Regions from separate parts of the Streptomyces sp. NPDC021019 genome, predicted to be linked through region 2. Evidence: riboswitches for the same ligand, from Rfam matches in the RefSeq annotation. Region 2 holds a riboswitch; each other region holds the start of a gene.
The links. A riboswitch is a leader RNA that binds a small molecule or an ion and turns the genes downstream of it on or off. The one in region 2 is predicted to bind cyclic di-AMP.
Positions count from the first base shown of each region.

Region 1: another riboswitch for cyclic di-AMP. It lies ahead of ACH4RG_RS06195 (NlpC/P60 family protein); the one in region 2 lies ahead of ACH4RG_RS34495 (M23 family metallopeptidase).
Region 3: another riboswitch for cyclic di-AMP. It lies ahead of ACH4RG_RS23580 (transglycosylase family protein); the one in region 2 lies ahead of ACH4RG_RS34495 (M23 family metallopeptidase).
Region 4: another riboswitch for cyclic di-AMP. It lies ahead of ACH4RG_RS21130 (transglycosylase SLT domain-containing protein); the one in region 2 lies ahead of ACH4RG_RS34495 (M23 family metallopeptidase).

Region 1 covers NZ_JBIRQR010000001.1:1,314,112-1,316,996, reverse strand. Annotated here, with positions in the region: gene pcrA (DNA helicase PcrA) at 1-1,021, opposite strand, end outside; cyclic di-AMP (ydaO/yuaA leader) riboswitch at 1,291-1,457, shown strand; gene ACH4RG_RS06195 (NlpC/P60 family protein) at 1,456-2,658, shown strand; gene ACH4RG_RS06190 (hypothetical protein) at 2,718-2,885, opposite strand, start outside.
Region 2 covers NZ_JBIRQR010000010.1:115,654-118,538, forward strand. Annotated here, with positions in the region: gene ACH4RG_RS34485 (M16 family metallopeptidase) at 1-48, shown strand, start outside; gene ACH4RG_RS34490 (M16 family metallopeptidase) at 75-1,445, shown strand; cyclic di-AMP (ydaO/yuaA leader) riboswitch at 1,669-1,836, shown strand; gene ACH4RG_RS34495 (M23 family metallopeptidase) at 1,850-2,665, shown strand; gene ACH4RG_RS34500 (GntR family transcriptional regulator) at 2,843-2,885, shown strand, end outside.
Region 3 covers NZ_JBIRQR010000004.1:199,920-202,804, forward strand. Annotated here, with positions in the region: gene ACH4RG_RS23580 (transglycosylase family protein) at 153-857, opposite strand; cyclic di-AMP (ydaO/yuaA leader) riboswitch at 863-1,045, opposite strand; gene ACH4RG_RS23585 (transglycosylase family protein) at 1,333-2,391, opposite strand; gene ACH4RG_RS23590 (cytochrome P450) at 2,579-2,885, opposite strand, start outside.
Region 4 covers NZ_JBIRQR010000003.1:804,012-806,896, forward strand. Annotated here, with positions in the region: gene ACH4RG_RS21125 (FAD-dependent oxidoreductase) at 1-695, opposite strand, end outside; cyclic di-AMP (ydaO/yuaA leader) riboswitch at 1,148-1,335, shown strand; gene ACH4RG_RS21130 (transglycosylase SLT domain-containing protein) at 1,341-2,183, shown strand; gene ACH4RG_RS21135 (GMC oxidoreductase) at 2,330-2,885, shown strand, end outside.

The DNA of each region.
Region 1 (2,885 bases), on a different contig from region 2:
CGCTCGGGTAGTCCTCCTCGAACTGGAGGATGTTGCGGATGGTCGCGCCCCGGAAGGCGTAGATCGACTGGTCCGCGTCGCCCACCACGCACAGCTCGGCGGGTGCGTCGGCCTCCCCGGCCGGGCCAACCAGCTCGCGTACCAGCGTGTACTGGGCGTGGTTGGTGTCCTGGTACTCGTCGACGAGGACGTGGCGGAAGCGGCGGCGGTAGTGCTCGGCGACGTCCGGGAAGGCCTGGAGGAGGTGGACCGTCGTCATGATGATGTCGTCGAAGTCCAGAGCGTTGGCCTCGCGCAGGCGGGCCTGGTAGAGCGCGTACGCCTGGGCCAGGGTCTTCTCGAACCCGTCCATGGCCTGCCCGGCGAAGGTCTCCTCGTCGATGAGCTCGTTCTTGAGGTTGGAGACCTTGGCGGTGAAGGACTTCGGCGGAAACTGCTTCGGGTCCAGGTCGAGGTCGCGGCAGACCAGGGCCATCAGGCGCTTGGAGTCGGCGGCGTCGTAGATCGAGAACGACGAGGTGAAGCCGAGCTTCTTCGACTCGCGGCGCAGGATGCGGACGCACGCGCTGTGGAAGGTCATGACCCACATGGCGTTGGCGCGGGGGCCGACGAGCTGCTCGACGCGCTCCTTCATCTCGCCCGCGGCCTTGTTGGTGAAGGTGATCGCGAGGATCTGGCCGGGGTGCGTCCCGCGCTCGGCCAGCAGGTGGGCGATGCGGTGGGTGAGGACGCGGGTCTTGCCGGAGCCGGCTCCGGCGACGATGAGCAGCGGGGACCCGGCGTGCACGACGGCGGCGCGCTGCTCGGTGTTCAACCCGTCGAGCAGGGCGGCGGAGTCGATCACCGGGCGCGCGTGACCGTCACGGTAGTACCCGTCCCGGGGCGGCGGGGGCGCGTCGTAGACGCCCCCGAAGAGACCCTCCGGCACCGCTTCGGGCGCGTGGTCCTCGGGGGGCGGCGGGGGGCCGTCCTCCGCGGGCTGGAGGCCGGTCAGGAAACTGTCGTCAAAGAGGCTGCTCATCGCCTCCCGAGTCTAGGCGGCCGGACTGACAACCTTCCGCCGAAGGCGAGAAGGGGCCGCTCACACCACACCGCCACCCGTACGCACGGGGACCGGACGGCGACGTTCCGTGAAGGAGTGCCCGGTCGGAGGGGGTGCCGGACGCCCGATCCGGAAAGGTCACGAAAATGTATCGGGCATATCGCTCATCGTCCTTCCCAGCGGCGGTGCCGGTTGGCTAGCGTGCTCGATCAGGTGATCCGTACCTCCCTGAGGCGAACCACGCCTGACGGACACCTCTGCCGAATCCGTCCTGCCGCGCCGGTGGTTCGGAACCGGGGACCCACACGCAGCACCGGGGTGAATCGGTCCGTGCCCTCGCGTCCGGACCGTAGGACAGCCTTCCGTTCCGTCCGAACCCGACAGCTAACCCGGTAGGCGGTCCACGGAAGGAGATGCCGGTCTTGGCATCGCATCGCAAGCCGCGCACGAAGGTGCGCACCACCACCCCCGCCGTCGGGCTGACGACGGCCGCGCTCGCCTCCGTGACGCTGCTCTCCACGCAGAGCGCCACGGCCGCACCGGCGGAGCCGAAGCCCGCCATCGAGGAAGTGCGGAAGAAGGTCGACGCCCTGTACCGACAGGCGGGCACCGCGACCCAGGAGTACAACCGGGCCAAGGCCGCCTCCGCGTCCCAGCAGACGAAGGTCGACACGCTGCTCTCCGACGTGGCGAAGCGTGCCGAGAAGATCAACGAGGCGCGCCGGGCGCTGGGCTCCTACGCCGCGGCCCAGTACCGCAACGGGGGCATCGCGCCCGCGGCGACGTTCTTCCTGGCGGACAACCCGCAGGGGTACTTCGACCAGAGCCGGCTGATGGACCGGGCGACGGAACGGCAGCAGAAGGCCGTCGACGAGGTCCGTACGCAGCAGGCCTCGGCGGCGAAGAAGCGCGCGGAGGCGGTGAAGAGCCTGGAGACCCTCACCGAGACGCAGGCCACGCTCGCCTCCAGCAAGAAGGACGTGCAGACCAAGCTCACCGAGGCCCGGGGCCTGCTGTCGAGGCTGACCGCCGAGGAGAAGGCGCGGCTTGCGGAGCTGGAGCGCGAGAAGGAGGCCGAGGCGAAGGAGAAGGCGGCGAAGCTGGCCGCCCGGCAGGCCGCCGAGGCGAAGGAGAAGGCCGAGGCCGAGGAGAAGGCCCGCGAAGAGGCGGCGAAGGAGTCCGGCGGCGGTTCGGGTACGGGATCCGGTTCCGGTCCGGGAACGGATCCGGGCTCCGGCTCCGGCTCCGGTACGGACAGTGGTTACGCCGCCAAGGCGGAGAAGGTCCTGGCCTTCGCCCGCGCCCAGATCGGGAAGCCGTACGTGTGGGGCGCGTCGGGCCCCTCCAGTTACGACTGCTCGGGGCTGACGCAGGCGGCCTGGCGGGAGGCGGGTGTGACCCTGCCCCGGACGACCTGGGACCAGGTGGAGTTCGGGACGCGGGTCGCCACGTCCGACCTGCTCCCCGGAGACCTGGTCTTCTTCTACGACGACATCAGCCACGTCGGCATCTACAAGGGCGACGGAATGATGATCCACGCCCCGAAGCCGGGTGCGAACGTGCGCGAGGAATCGATCTACTCCATGCCGATCTACGGAAGCGTGCGCCCCGCGTAGGGCAGGCGCCCCGCGCGGGGCGTGCGCCCGGCCCGGAGCGGGCGCACGCTTCCGCGGACTCAGGTCCAGACCGTGGCGATGAAGATGTTGGCGGCCGTCAGTCCGCCGACCGCGGCGAACGCGCCCTTGTCCACCGTCTCGTCGTCCCGCTTGACGTAGACGAGGGCGAGGATCACGACCAGCAGCGCGAGCTTGATGCCGATCTTGACGTTGTTCACGGTCTGGTC
Region 2 (2,885 bases):
GCGACAGGTACCGATGGCGCCGACGCGCACGAGGGGGCGGACAAGTGAGCGACGCCGCCGTGACTGGAGTAGCCATGGAGTACCACCCGCAGCCCACGCCCGGCACGGCCCGCCCCTGGGCCTTCCCGGCGCCCGAGCGCGGCGCCCTGCCCAACGGGCTGACCGTGCTGCGCTGCCACCGCCCCGGCCAGCAGGTCGTCGCGGTGGAGATCTTCCTGGACGCGCCGCTGGAGGCCGAGCCCGAGGGCCTGGACGGTGTGGCCACGATCATGTCGCGGGCGCTCTCGGAGGGCACCGACAAGCACAGCGCCGAGGAGTTCGCCGCCGAGCTGGAGCGCTGCGGCGCCACGCTCGACGCGCACGCCGACCACCCCGGCGTCCGGGTCTCCCTGGAGGTCCCGGTCTCCCGGCTGGCCAAGGCCCTCGGGCTGGTCGCCGAGGCGCTGCGGGCCCCGGCGTTCGACGGGAGCGAGATCGAGCGCCTCGTCGGCAACCGTCTCGACGAGATCCCGCACGAGCACGCCAACCCGTCCCGGCGCGCCGCCAAGCAGCTCTCCAAGGAGCTGTTCCCGGCCACCGCCCGGATGTCCCGCCCGCGCCTGGGCACCGAGGAGACCGTCCGGCGGATCGACGAGAGGGCCGTGCGCGCCTTCTTCGACGCCCATGTCCGTCCGTCCACCGCGACGGCCGTGATCGTCGGCGACCTGACCGGTATCGACCTGGACGCGCTGCTGGCGGAGACCCTCGGCGACTGGTCGGGCAACGCCGGTCAGGCCCGCCCGGTGCCGCCCATCACCGCGAACGACACCGGCCGCGTCGTGATCGTGGACCGGCCGGGCGCGGTCCAGACCCAGCTGCTGATCGGTCGCATCGGCGCCGACCGGCACGAGCGTGTGTGGCCCGCCCAGGTGCTCGGCACCTACTGCCTGGGCGGCACCCTCACCTCCCGGCTGGACCGGGTGCTGCGCGAGGAGAAGGGCTACACCTACGGGGTGCGGGCCTTCGCCCAGGTGCTGCGCTCCAGCGGCCCGGACGCGGGCGGCGCGGCCATGCTCGCGATCAGCGGCTCGGTGGACACGGAGTCCACCGGACCGGCGCTGGACGACCTCTGGAAGGTCCTGCGGACGCTGGCCGCCGAGGGGCTGACCGACGCCGAGCGTGAGACGGCCGTGCAGAACCTGGTGGGCGTCGCCCCGCTGAAGTTCGAGACCGCCGCCTCCGTCGCGAGCACGCTGGCCGACCAGGTCGAGCAGCACCTCCCCGACGACTACCAGGCCCACCTCTACGCCCGGCTCGCCGAGACGGGCACCGTGGAGGCGACCGCCGCCGTGGTCAGCGCCTTCCCGGTCGACCGGCTGGTCACGGTGCTCGTGGGGGACGCCGCCCGGATCGAGGAGCCCGTGAAGGCCCTCGGCATCGGAGAGGTGTCCGTCGTCACCGGCTGACTCAGGTGTGGCCCACCGCCGCGAACAGGACCCCGACGAACGCATATTCGTCGGGGTCCTTCCCTTTTTGGTCGATTAACCCAATCCATCACCTTTGGGAGAGAGGATGCCTGTCTGCCCTGTGGGATGTACGACAAATCCCCTGGTCCGTTTGGCGATGGGAAGCCGCCCGGCCTAGCGTCGGCTCGGCTGTCCGCCACCCGTATGCCGCAGCCGCGGCGCCGGGCAGCCATCGCCGAGTCCCCGTCAGGCGCGAGCCTGGGGAGCCGGGGACCCACGCAGTCCCTGGGGTGAATCGGAGGTCCGTGCCGCGAGACCGGCGCGGGGATCCGTAGGAGACCTTCCTGCTCCGAACCCGTCAGCTAACCCGGTAGGCGAGAAGGAAGGAAAGGATCAGCCCCTCCATGGCGTTCACCCGTGCCACCGGGAAGCACCGTGCCCCGAGCCGCCTCACGCGCCGGAGCGCCCAGGCCGCCGGCATCGCGGCTCTGGCCACCACCGGAGTCCTCGGCTCGCTGGCCTCCCCGGCCCTCGCCGCGGACACCGAGGCCGCCCAGGTCGCCGACACCGGCCTCACCCAGGCCGTCGCCCTCGACGCCACTCTCGCCGAGCAGATAGACGCGCAGGCCCACGCCCAGAAGCAGCAGGCCGACGCGATCGCGAAGGCGAAGGCCAAGGCCGCCGCGGAGGCCCGCGAGAAGGCCGCCAAGGCCAAGGCGAAGGCGGAGGCCGAGCGCAAGGCCGAGGCCCGCGCCGAGGAGATCCGTGAGGAGAAGGCCCGCGCCGCCCGCGCCGCCGAGCGCGCCCGCCTGAACGCCTTCCACCTGCCGGTCGCCGGCTCTCACGTCACCACCGGCTACAAGTCCGGCGGTTCGCTCTGGTCCTCCGGCAGCCACTCCGGCGTGGACTTCATGGCCGCCTCCGGCAGCTCCGTCGTCGCCGTCGGCGCCGGGACGGTCGTCGAGGCCGGCTGGGGCGGCGCGTACGGCAACAACATCGTGCTCCGGATGACGGACGGCACGTACACCCAGTACGGCCACCTCTCCTCGATCGGCGTCTCCGTCGGCCAGAGCGTCTCCTCCGGCCAGCAGATCGGCCTCTCCGGCTCCACCGGCAACTCCACCGGCCCGCACCTGCACTTCGAGGCCCGGACCAGCCCCGACTACGGCTCCGACATGGACCCCGTCGGCTACCTGCGCTCCCACGGACTGAACGTCTGACCCGCCCCGCGCGACCCCGTCCGAAGGCCCCGGCGCCCACCGGGGCCTTCGGCGATTCCGACCCGTGGATATCCATGGATTCCGGCCTGCCATCGGAAATTCCGGCAGATTGCAATAGAGTCACGGAAAAGACGTCGGGCGGCCGCGTTTCGCGGGGATCAAGGCGGAGGTTCGGACATGCGCATTCCCGCGCATTCGGTATGCACGGCAATCCGTGACG
Region 3 (2,885 bases), on a different contig from region 2:
AATGACAAGAGGTGAACACATGCGGGCCATCGGCGCCCCGCCGCCACGAAGAACCCGGCCCGGCGCGCTGGTGGGACGAGCGCGCCGGGCCGGGGAGCCGTGCGAGGAGAAGTGCCGCCGGACGCTTCTCCTCCGGGGAGGAGAGACGGCTGTTACTTCAGGTGGAGCTGCTGACCCGGGAAGATCAGGTCGGCGTCCTTGACGATGTCGTCGTTGAGCTTGAAGAGCTTGCTCCAGCCGCCCTTGACGCCCTCCGCCTCGGCGATGGTGCTCAGGGTGTCGCCGGCCTCGACCTTGTACTCGCCGTCGCCCTTCTGGACCTTCTCGCCGGTCGGGGTGGTGACGGTCTTCTTGCTCTCGGCCTTGGGGGCCTCGCGCTGCTCGGAGCGCGTGGTGGGCTGCTCGGCCTGGCGCTCGGGCTGCGCCTGCTCGGGCTTGCTCTCGCCGGAGCCGGAGCCGGTGTTCACGCCCGGGTCCACACCGTCGTTGGTGAGGCCGCCGGCGCCGGCGCAGGCCCAGGCGCCCGGGCCCTGCATGTCGAGGAGCTTCTCGGCGGTGGCGATCTGCTGGTCCTTGGAGGCCAGGTCGGCACGGGAGGCGTACTGCGTACCGCCGGCGGCGGCCCAGCTGGACTGCGAGAACTGCAGTCCGCCGTAGTAGCCGTTGCCGGTGTTGATGGACCAGTTGCCGCCGGACTCGCACTGGGCGACGGCGTCCCAGGTCTCGACGGAGGCGGCGGAAGCGTTGGTCGCGCCCATCAGCGGGACCGCGATGGCGGCACCGGTGACACCCGCGAGGGTGGCGATACGGGTGGCCTTGGACGGGCGGCGGTGCTTGCCCTTGCTGTTCAGCAGCATGGAACGAATCTCCTCACCGACGCCTACGAGGTGAGCTGTCGGGTTCGGGCTGATGAGTTGCCCGGTCGCGCGGTGCTGCTCGCGACTTCACCCCTAGCCGGTCCCGTACGTCCTCGTCGGTTCGACGAGGCGTCCGGACCCGGCGGCTTACCTGGGTCCCCCGCTCCTGCCTACGGCGCTTACGCGTCTGTTCCCTTCGACCGACGGCAGGATTCGGCGTGACGGTCGACGGGGCCCGCGGTGCGAGCGGTTCCGACCGTAAACACAGGCAACCCCGACATTCAAAGATGGACATAGGGGGCAATCAGCCCGAACTCGCCATGGCCTTGGGGGTGTTTCCGCAGGTGGGGGGCGATGCATCCGGACCAGCCGGACGGAGCGCGCCAGTTGAAGCAAAGAGACCCATGTCTCACTTACACAAAGTGGACATAGGCCTCTTAACTGCCTCGATTTTCGGGGGGTTTTCCCGATTCGCTCAGTTGGCGGCGGGCGTCTCGGCGCCCTCCGGCGCGGCCGGGTCCGCGCTCTTGCCCGCACCCCGGTCACCGTCCTCGACCGCACCCCGGTCCAGGCCCAGGTCCAGGTTCTGGCCGGGCAGGATCAGGTCCGGGTCGGAGCCCAGGAGGCCCCTGTTCGTCTCGTACAGGCCGGTCCAGCCGCCGGGGACCTCCTGGGCGTCGGCGATCGTCCAGAGGTTGTCCCCGGGCCGCACCGTGTACCCGTCGGCCGTCGCCGCGCCGCCGTCCCGCGCGTCGCCTTCGCCGCGCGAGGCGTGCCGGCCGGAGTCGCGGGGACCGTCCTGCCGGCCCGCGTCGGCCTCCTCGGGCGCGGGGGCGCCCCGGTGCTTGCCCCCCTTGCCGCCCTCGTCCGCCGAGGCGTCGGGGGCGGTGGAGGGGTCCGAGGCGTCGGGGGCGTCGGAGGCGGGCGGGGCGGAGGGCGTCACCGAGGAGTCGGGAGCCTCGCCCCCCTTCTCCGCGCCACCACTGCCGCTCCCGTCCGCCTCACCGCTCTTCCCGCCCTTGCCGGAGCCACCGGAGCCACCGGTTGAGTCCGCTTCGTCGGTCGGGGGAGAGGCCGGGTCGGCCGAGGGGTCCGTCGAGGGGTCCACCGACGGATCCGCGGACGGGGAGGTGCCCGGGTCGACGCCGGGCAGGCCGCCGTCCACCGCGAGGCCGGAGATCACCGCGCAGCTGGGCCACGCCTTCGGGCCCTGGTCGTCCAGGACCTTCTCGGCGACGGAGATCTGCTGCGATCGGCTCGCGAGGTCGGCGCGGGGCGCGAACGCGGTGCCGCCGTACGCCGACCAGGTCTCCTGCGAGAACTGGAGCCCGCCGTAGTAGCCGTTGCCGAGATCGGCGCTCCACATGCCGCCGCTCTCGCACTCGGCGACCCGGTCCCAGGTGGTGGCCTCGGCCGCGTGCGCGCCGCCGGCGCCGAGCAGCGGGATGGCGATGGCCGAACCCGTCACGCCCGCGGCGACGATGATGGCGGGTGCCTGACGAGGGCGGCGGTGTCTGCCGTTCGCGGAGCCCATGGGTATGCCTTCCGTGCGACTGACAAGCGAGTGGCCCGAGCGCCGCGCAGCGGACTCCGTGCCGGACTCCGTGTCTGCTTCGGCGCACAGGTGACGCGTGAGCAAGGTGTGACCGACGCGTCGAACCGTGAACCTAGCGGGACTCGAACGTGTGTCACAAGTCGATGCAGCGCAGATCACGTGAAAGTCACAGAGTTGACACTGTGTCAGTTTTTTCGGTTCGACGGCCCGGTTCGAACTCGACCGGAAGGGTGCGCAGTCCACGCATGATGAGCCCGCCGCGCCAGCGCAAATCGCCAGGTTCTCCCGCGAGTCGCAGGTCAGGAAGGCGTCTCAGCAGTGTGGTCAGCGCGGTCTGTCCCTCCAGCCGGGCCAGCGGCGCCCCCAGGCAGTAGTGGATGCCGTGCCCGTATCCGAGGTGCTGATTGTCACGCCGTGCAAGGTCCAGGGTGTCCGGATCCGTGAACCGCTCCGGATCGCGGTCGGCCGCCGCC
Region 4 (2,885 bases), on a different contig from region 2:
TCGTACTCGATGTCCTCGGGGTTGACGATGACCTCGATGTTGGGGGAGTGGTCCAGCTCCCGCAGTTCCATCGGGCTGAACTTGGCCTGTGCGGGGCCACGCCGCCCGAACACGTGCACCTCCAGCGCCTTGTTCTCCTTGAGGCCCTGGTACACGTTGTCCGGGATCTCGGTGGGCAGCAGTTCGTCCGCCGTCTTGGCCAGGACGCGGGCGACGTCCAGCGCCACGTTCCCGACGCCGAGCACGGCGACCTTCTCCGCGGTGAGCGGCCAGGTGCGCGGGACCTCGGGGTGCCCGTCGTACCAGGACACGAACTCGGCCGCGCCGTAGGAGCCGTCCAGCTGGATCCCGGGGACGTCGAGCGCCCGGTCGGCCTCGGCGCCGGTGGAGAAGATCACCGCGTCGTAGAACGACCGCAGGTCGTCCAGGCCGATGTCGTGCGGGTAGCTGACGTTTCCGAAGAGCCGGATCTGGGGCTTGTCCAGCACCTGGTGCAGAGCTTTGACGATGCCCTTGATCCGCGGGTGGTCGGGGGCCACGCCGTAGCGGATGAGGCCGAAGGGCGCGGGCATGCGCTCGAAGAGGTCGATGGAGACCCCCGGGTCCTGGCAGACCTCGGATTTGAGCAGCGCGTCCGCAGCGTAGATACCGGCGGGGCCGGCTCCGACAATGGCGACGCGGACGGGGCGTGTCATGGCGTGGTGATCCTTCGGGGCGGGCGAACGCGGGCAGGTACAGCGTACGTCGGAGGTAAGGGTTGGCTTACTAGTCTCCACCGCACACCGTAAGCGATCGCCCCGCGGGCCCTTCGACCGGCCCCGCCTGGAGTGCCCGATTAGCCCGTTTTCTTGTGCCGGTATGGGCGATTTGGTTCTTTTGGGAATTCTGCTAAATAAGGGGCCTATTGGGGTTGCTGGGGTATTTGTTTGAGCTCATTTTCGCCATCGCCGCGAGGAAGTGGTGAGCGTCACGTCCGAAGCGGGCGACGCGGAAGCGGAAGCATCGGTTCCCTTCCGTGCGGGGAAAGTTGACGGCGTGACGGAATGATCCGATCCGGCGATTCCGCCTTTCGATCTTGCGCGGAAAAGGAGCTTCGGAATGTGGGGCTTGTTCTGTTCGATGTTTCTCGCCTACGGTCACCGTCAATCCGGATGGAACGCCGAATCCTGCCGCCGTCCGGGAATCCGAAACCCACTCACGTACGGCAGGAGCGGGGGACCCAGGTAAGTCGCCGATCCGTGACCGGAACGGCTTGGGGTGAAGCCGCACGAGCGTGCGGCCAGACATCTCCCGTCTGAACCCGACAGCTCACCCCGCAGGCGCCGGAGAGGAAATCCCCCATGCCCGCACAGGGTAAGCACCGTCGTTCCCAGTCCACCTCGCTGCGCCGCGGCCTCGCCGCCGTGACCACCGGTGGAGCCGTCCTCGCCCTCCCGGTGATCGGTGCCACCAGTGCCTTCGCGGCCCCGGTGCCCGCCGCCGCGCCGCAGCAGGCCGTGGCGCCCGCCTCGGTGGCCCAGGCGAATTCCGCCGTGCGGGCCGCGCCCGCCCAGCATTCCGTGGCGGCCGGTGAAACGCTTTCCAAGATCGCCCGCGAATATTCTGTCAGCGGCGGCTGGGAGAAGCTGTACGAAGGCAACCGGAAGATCATCGGAGATAATCCCGATCTCATTCAGCCCGGAATCAAGCTGATCCTCGGAACCACGGCCGAGGCCCCTTCGGGCGGTAAGGCGGACAAGGCCGCCCAGGCTTCCCCGTCCACCGCGCGCGGTGCCGAGGCGAACCGTGCCGACCGTTCGGAGCGCGTCAACGCCGTGCCCGCGGCAAAGGCCGCGCCGGCCGCCGAAAAGGCCGTCACGTACACGAACGACCTCGATGGCTGGATCAAGGAGTCGCTGGCGGTCATGGCCGAGCGGGGCATCCCCGGCACCTACGAGGGCATCCACCGCAACATCATGCGGGAGTCCTCGGGCAACCCGGTCGCGATCAACAACTGGGACTCCAACGCGGTCAAGGGCACCCCGTCCAAGGGGCTGCTCCAGGTCATCGACCCGACGTTCCAGGCCTACCACGTGCCCGGCACCTCGACCGACAGCTACGACCCGGTCGCCAACATCACGGCCGCGTGCAACTACGCCGCGGACCGGTACGGCTCGATCGACAACGTCTTCGGCGCCTACTGATCCTTCGCGCCCGCGCCCGAGGGGCCCCGGACCCCATGGTCCGGGGCCCCTCGGGCGTACCGGGAAGTTACCCCCAAGTTTCTCGTGACTTACCACGCGATCGACAGTAGAACCTGTTGCACTCTGTCGAGAGTGAGGGAAGGCACATGGAGGACACGACCATGATAGATGCCGAGGCCAAGGGTGTCTCGCGTCGAAGATTCATCGCTGGAACAGGTTCTCTTCTGGGTGCTGCGGCGATCGCCGGGCACACCGCACCCGCGTGGGCGGGCGTCCGGGCGGCAACAGCGCCGATCGGCTCCGGGGCCCGGGTGCCGGTACTGGTCGTCGGCACCGGCTACGGCGGCTCCGTGGCCGCCCTCCGGCTCGCCCAGGCCGGCGTCGACGTCCATATGGTCGAGATGGGCATGGCCTGGGACACGCCGGGCGCGGACGGCAAGATCTTCGCCAACACCACCAGGCCCGACGACCGCTCCTTCTGGCTGCGGACCCGGACCAAGCAGCCGCTGAGCAACTTCCTCGGCTTCCCGATCGACAAGGACGTCAACCGCTACACCGGCATCCTGGACGCCGAGGAGTTCGCCGGCATCACCGTCTACCAGGGCCGTGGTGTAGGCGGTGGGTCACTGGTCAACGGCGGCATGGCCGTCACCCCACGCCGGGAGAACTTCGGCGCGATCCTCCCCACGGTGAACGCCGAGG